DNA from 3 places in the Streptomyces sp. JLSY215 genome. Region 3 is predicted to be linked to each of the others. Evidence: riboswitches for the same ligand, from Rfam matches in the RefSeq annotation. Region 3 holds a riboswitch; each other region holds the start of a gene.
What was found. A riboswitch is a leader RNA that binds a small molecule or an ion and turns the genes downstream of it on or off. The one in region 3 is predicted to bind cobalamin.

Region 1: another riboswitch for cobalamin. It lies ahead of AC5677_RS09585 (cobalamin biosynthesis protein); the one in region 3 lies ahead of AC5677_RS37500 (CoA-acylating methylmalonate-semialdehyde dehydrogenase).
Region 2: another riboswitch for cobalamin. It lies ahead of metE (5-methyltetrahydropteroyltriglutamate--homocysteine S-methyltransferase); the one in region 3 lies ahead of AC5677_RS37500 (CoA-acylating methylmalonate-semialdehyde dehydrogenase).

The regions. Positions count from the first base shown of each region.
Region 1 is NZ_CM185022.1:2,130,041-2,132,231, reverse strand. It holds gene AC5677_RS09590 (cobyric acid synthase) at 1-426, opposite strand, end outside; gene AC5677_RS09585 (cobalamin biosynthesis protein) at 423-1,379, opposite strand; cobalamin riboswitch at 1,510-1,662, opposite strand; gene AC5677_RS09580 (hypothetical protein) at 1,869-2,191, shown strand, end outside.
Region 2 is NZ_CM185022.1:309,514-311,704, forward strand. It holds gene AC5677_RS01560 (GNAT family N-acetyltransferase) at 1-170, shown strand, start outside; gene AC5677_RS01565 (hypothetical protein) at 210-587, shown strand; cobalamin riboswitch at 735-962, shown strand; gene metE (5-methyltetrahydropteroyltriglutamate--homocysteine S-methyltransferase) at 1,129-2,191, shown strand, end outside.
Region 3 is NZ_CM185022.1:8,524,040-8,526,230, reverse strand. It holds gene AC5677_RS37500 (CoA-acylating methylmalonate-semialdehyde dehydrogenase) at 1-1,218, opposite strand, end outside; cobalamin riboswitch at 1,431-1,609, opposite strand; gene AC5677_RS37495 (bifunctional 2-methylcitrate synthase/citrate synthase) at 1,723-2,191, opposite strand, start outside.

The DNA.
Region 1 (2,191 bases), 6.4 Mb from region 3:
GATCACCGCGTCATGGGTACGGCGCAGCTCGGCGAGGCAGTCGGTCACCGTGCCCAGCAACTGCTCCTGCCGGCCCGCGTGGTAGCCGCGCGCCGACAGCTCACCCACCGGCTTGCCCATCAGCACCACCTGGCTGCTGCGGTCGCCGCCCGGCTTGAGCAGTACGGGGTTCATCAGCGCGGTCGGCTCCACCCGCGCCGCGGCCGCCTGCATCGCCTGCGCCCGCCCGATCTCCGCTCCCTCGCGCGTGACGAAGGAGTTCAGGGACATGTTCTGCGCCTTGAAGGGGGCCACCTTGACGCCCTGCCGGACCAGCCAGCGGCAGATGCCCGCCGTCACCACGCTCTTGCCCGCGTCCGACGTCGTACCGGCCACCAGCAGGCCGCCGCCGACGCCCCCGCCGGACCCATGGAACCGCCCGCTCACCGGGTCCTCCTCCTGTGGTGCAGCGCCCCGGCCACCAGCCGGCCCGCCACCGTTGTCACCAGAGCCAGCACGCTCACCCGGCGCGAGAGCCGCACCGCCCGCTCGATGTCGTCCGTACCGGGCGGCGGCGCGGCGCCGTTGAGCACCGGGCGGTGCTCGACCCGTCCGCCGTACGCCAGGGTGCCCCCCAGCCGTACGCCGAGCGCGCCCGCGAACGAGGCCTCCACCGGGCCCGCGTTGGGGCTCGGATGCGCGCCGCCGTCGGCCCGCCAGGCCCGCAGCGCGCCGCGCCGGTCGGGGCCCGCGAGGACGGTCAGCGCGGCGGTCAGCCGGGAGCCCGGCCACCCCGCGACATCGTCGAGCCGGGCCGACGCCCAGCCGAACCGGCGGTAGCGGGACGACTTATGACCCACCATCGCATCCAGGGTGTTGACGGCACGGAACGCCACCAGACCGGGCACTCCGCCCAGCGCGCCCCACACCAGGGCGCCCACCACCGCGTCCGAGGTGTTCTCGGCGACCGACTCCACCACCGCGCGGGCCATCCCCGGCCCGTCCAGCGCCTGGGGGTCGCGGCCGCACAGATGCGGCAGCCGCTCGCGCGCCACGTCCAGATCGCCCGCCTCCAGCGCGCCGCCGACGGCCCGCGCCTCCCGGCCGAGCGAGGTGCCGCCCAGTACGGCCCAGACGGCGGCCGCGGTCAGGGTGACCCGGGCGGTGCGGCGGTGTGCGGCGCGCTGCGCAAGCGCGGCCGCGGCCGTCGCGCCGCCCGCGCACACCACCGCGTGCACCGCCCCGTATCCGCGATGGTCGCGCCACAGCCGGCGTTCGAGTGCGCCCGCCGCGCGGCCGAAGGCGGCCACCGGATGGCCGCGCCGGGGATCGGCCGCGATCAGGTCACCGAGAAAGCCGAGGGCCGCGCCGCACGCATATCCCGCGTGTTCGCCGCGCATCGGATCAGACCGCCGTCAGGCCTCGAAGGGACACGGCGACGGTGGGGCGCGGGCATCTCGAACGGCGGCCGGGCATGGCGATATGTCCTCACTCAGGGTCCGCGCCCTGGCTCGACGTGACGGCGACGAGAGTCTCCTGGCTCCCGGATCGGCGCTTCCCCCGGCCTTCCAGCCCGTACACGGCGGCCCCTGCGGGCATCCGTGCGGCGGACCGTGGCCGTCGCTGGAGGAGCGCTCCCCGGTGACAGTGGCGGGACCGCGCCGGATTCTCACCGGACTTCCTCATCTGTCGCCGAATGGCTCGGGCAGTCCACCACGCCCCGCGAATGCCCGTCAACTCACCCTTGACCTGCGAAGCAGCCCTGTGGCAGGGGGTGTGGTGCGGGCCACAGGGTGGCCGGTACGTCACGGACGGTTGCCCCTGGGCCCGGTCCCGCGCCACTATCTGGTGCACGGCGGGCGATGAGGCCCGCCGGAAGGGGGCGGGGGATGCCGGACAGTGCGGACCATCGGGAGAGCGGCCAGGAGATCCGTCAGGAGATCCGTCAGGAGATCCGCATCAGGATCGCGGGCACCAACGACGCGGAGCAGGACGCCGCGGACCTGCGGACATGGCTGGAACGCGAGCCGTGGCTGAGCCGCCGGCGGCACGACTGGACGCAGCGGCCGAGGCCGTCGGGCGAGAGCGGCGGCAGCGGCGATGCGGGCCCGGACGACATGGCCGTCGGCGTCGACGACCTCATCCTCGTCGTCGTCGGCGCGGTCGCCGGGGAGATCACCAAGAGCCTGACCATCGCCCTGCAGGAGTGGCT
Region 2 (2,191 bases), 8.2 Mb from region 3:
CACTGTGCAGAGATATCGCGGCCCGCGGCCACACCCCCAGCTGGACCTGCTCCCGCGACAACCGCCCCAGCCGGCTCCTCGCCTGGACCGCCGGCTTCCGCCTGGAGCACGAGTACGTCCACTACTTCACCGGCCGGCCGGCCCGCCCCGTTGCCGGCATCACCGCTTGACCACCGCCCGCACCGCCCGCACCGCCCGAACGAGGAACCATGAAGGCATACCGCGCCCCCGATCCCCTCGCCTCGGCGAAGATCATCAACGGCGCGCACGAGCTGTCCGTCCACCGTCTGGAACCGCGGGACGATTCCTTCACCCTCTACTACACGATCACCCCACCCCTGCCGGACGCGACAGGCGGCACTCCCGTACTGCTGGCCCTCGAGGCAACGGACGACGTCGGCAACGACTACCTGGACTGGGGTGGCGCCTACGGGGCCGACGGACGTACCCACACCCGCGGCAGCATCTCGGTCCAGCCGGCACTGGCAGCGGCGGCACGCAAGATACACATCAGGATCACCTTCTTGCACGAGGGCGAGGAGCACGCCTGCCGCCTGACCCTGCGCACCTCGGGCGGCAGGCCCTGAGCGGAACAGGTGTGGCGGGCTCTCGCCGCGAAGCGCGCCGCCCCCGTACGCCGTGCCGTTCGGTCAGGCGGGCTGGCTGGCGGGCGGGCGGGCGGCCAGGATGCGGCGGAACGGCTGACCGAGGTGTCCGCCCCTGCCGCCACCCTCTAAGCTGGCCGGGCAACAGGTTCGCCCCGTCCGCCAGACGGGCCGCGTCGTAAGAGGGAACCCGGTGAGAATCCGGGACTGCCCCGCAGCGGTGAGTGGGAACGACCGCCGTCATACGCACTGGATCCGGGCCATGGATCTGGGAAGCGACGGCCAGTAGGTGCCCGCCGGAACACTCCGGCAGGCGCGCCCGCGAGTCCGAAGACCTGCCCGTTGTCCGAGCACGCCCATGCGTGCACGGATATCCCGGTGACCTCGAGGGCGGGTCGGCGTACATACCTGGCGGACACGTGCGTCGCGAACGCACGGTGGATCCGTCCGGTTCGTCATCCCTTCGCGTGCCTCGTTCCGTCTCCGGGACTTTCAGGAAACGTATCTCGCGAAGGAGAGTTCCGTGACAGCGAAGCCCGCAGCCGCGGCAGCACGGGCCACCGTGTACGGCTACCCCCGCCAGGGACAGCATCGGGAACTGAAGAAGGCCATCGAGGGCTACTGGAAGGGCAAGGCCACCGCCGACTCCCTGAAGGAGACCGCGCAAGCCCTGCGCCGCTCCCACTGGCAGCAACTGGCCGACGCCGGCATCCACGAGGTGCCGACCGGTGACTTCTCGTTCTACGACCATGTACTGGACACCAGCGTCATGGTCGGTGCTGTCCCGGACCGCCACCGCGCCGCCGTCGCGGCCGACGCCCTCGACGGCTACTTCGCCATGGCGCGCGGTACGCAGGACGTGGCGCCGCTGGAGATGACCAAGTGGTTCGACACCAACTACCACTACCTGGTGCCCGAGCTGGGCCCGGACACCGTCTTCACCGCCGACTCCGGCAAGCAGGTCGCCGAGCTCGGGGAAGCCCTCGCGCTCGGCCTCACCGCCCGGCCGGTACTCGTCGGACCGATCACCTACCTCCTGCTGTCGAAGCCTGCCCCCGGCGTGGCCGCCGACTTCGAGCCGCTGACCCTCCTCGACCGGCTGCTGCCCGTCTACGCCGAGGTCCTCGCCGACCTGCGCGCGGCAGGCGCCGAGTGGGTGCAGCTCGACGAGCCCGCCCTCGTCCAGGACCGCACCCCGGTCGAACTGGGCGCCGCCGCCCGCGCCTACCGCGAACTGGGCACCCTCAGCGACCGCCCGAAGCTCCTGGTCGCCTCGTACTTCGACCGGCTGGGCGACGCCTTGCCCGTCCTGGCCAAGGCGCCGGTGGACGGTCTGGCGCTCGACTTCACCGACGCGGCCGCGGCCAACCTCGACGCGCTGGCGGCCGTCGGCGGACTGCCGGGCAAGCGCCTGGTGGCGGGCGTGGTCAACGGCCGGAACATCTGGATCAACGATCTGGAGAAGTCGCTGTCCACCCTCGGCACCCTGCTCGGCCTGGCCGACCGGGTCGACGTGGCCGCCTCCTGCTCGCTGCTGCACGTGCCGCTCGATGCTGCCGTCGAGCGCGATATCGACCCGCAGATCG
Region 3 (2,191 bases):
GCTGGGCAGCCGTAGTGCCTCCTCGTAGTCGGCAGCGCGCACCACGCAGAGGACCGGGCCGAAGATCTCCTCCCGGTAGATCCGCATCGCCGGGGCGACCCGGTCGAAGAGCGAGGCACCGGCGAAGAAGCCGTTCTCATACCCGGGCAGGGTGAAGTCGCGCCCATCGACGACGAGTTCGGCGCCTTCGTTGACGCCGATGTCGACGTAGCGGCGTACGCGGTCGAGGGTGTCCCGGCTCACCAGCGGACCGAAATCGGCGTCCGGGTCGTCGGAGGCACCGATCCGTAGCGTGGCGATACGGTCCTTGAGGCGGGCGACCAACCGGTCGGCGGTGTCCTCGCCCACGGGAACGGCGACGGAGATCGCCATGCAGCGTTCGCCGGCCGATCCGTACCCGGCGCCGATCAGCGCGTCCACGGCCTGGTCGAGGTCGGCGTCCGGCATCACGATCATGTGGTTCTTGGCGCCCCCGAAGCACTGGGCGCGCTTGCCGTGCCGAGCGGCGGTGGCGTAGATGTCGGCGGCGATCGGGGTGGAGCCGACGAAACCGACCGCTTGCACACGCGGGTCCGCGAGGAGGGTGTCGACCGCCTCCTTGCCGCCGTTGACGACGTTCAGCACGCCGGGTGGCAGGCCGGCCTCAAGGAAGAGTTCCGCGAGGCGCAGCGGTACGGACGGATCGCGCTCCGACGGCTTGAGGATGAAGGCGTTCCCGCAGGCAATGGCCGGGGCCGCCTTCCACAACGGGATCATCGCGGGGAAGTTGAACGGGGTGATACCGGCGACGACACCGAGCGGACGACGCAGCGAATGGACGTCTATGCCGCTACCTGCGTTGTCGGTGAACTCCCCCTTGAGCAGATGCGGGATCCCCGCGGCGAACTCCACGACCTCCAGGCCACGCTGAAGGTCACCATGCGCGTCGGCGACGGTCTTGCCGTGTTCGGCGGAGAGCATCCGGGCCAGTGACTCCCGCTCTCCGTCGACGAGTTGGAGGAATTTCAGCAGCACCCGGGCGCGGCGCTGGGGATTCCACTCGCCCCACTCCTGCTGCGCCGACTCGGCGTCGGCGATCGCCTGCTCGGTGTCGGCCGGGCCGGCCAGCGGGACCCGGGCCTGGACCGAACCGGTGTTGGGGTCGTATACGTCGGCGAAGAGCCCCGAGGTTCCCGGGGTGTGCTTGCCGCCGATGAAATGTGTCAGTTCACGGACCATGAGAGCCTGCTCTCGTCAGGTGCGATCCGGGGATGGCACGGCGGGCCGAAGAGCGCACCCGGTGGGGTGCGTGTACGGGCAGGCCGTGGGACGCGAAGGCCGAAGAGCCGTCGCGGAGCTAGGGGTTGGCGTGGGCCACCGCTTGCTCCGCCGGATCACCTGGGTCGTGGGTACGGACCGGTGCCATGCGTGTCTGCTCCATCCTCGTGGACAACACGGAACACCCCGCGGCCGGTATCCTGACTCCCGGATCAGCGCGCACCCTCCGGCCTTCCCGACGGATTTCTCCGTCAGTGGCCTGTCCTGCTCGAAGAGCACACTTCCCGGTCACAGTGGCGGGACCGCGCCGGAATCGCACCGGCTTCCCTGCACCGCGGGCCTTGCCCACGAACATATAGTTGGACGTCCTAGTAAGTCCACCCCGCCCCGCCGCCCGACGTCAGCGGGGTCGTGCGGACCCCGCCATGGATGACCTGGCTACCTACGGGGACGCAGTGGACGAGGTCATCGGCGAGGTGGAGCTGGTGGTCGTCCGACGGCCGGCACGGTCCGCTGGTCGGGTCCGGTGTAGGCACCCAGGGGACGGATCAGAGCGTTGTGGGCGAGCTGTTCGGTGATGTGGGCGGTCCAGCCGGTGATACGGCTCATCACGAAGATCGGTGTGAAGGTGGGGATGCCGAAGCCCATGAGGTGGTACGCGAGCCCGGCCGGGTAGTCCAGGTTGGGGTGGATGCCCTTACGGGTGATCATGGCGTGTCGCAGGACGGCGTGCAGGGTGGCCAGTCGCGTGAGGTCCGGGTCGGCTGCGTGTGCGACGAGCCGCTCGGTGGCCTGCTGCATGATCGGCACGCGAGAGTCGCCGTGCTTGTAGACGCGGTGGCCGAAGCCCATGATCTTGCGCTTCGAGGCCAGAGCTTCATCGAGCCACTCCTCGGCCCGGCGCGGGTCACCGATCTCGTTGAGCATATGCATC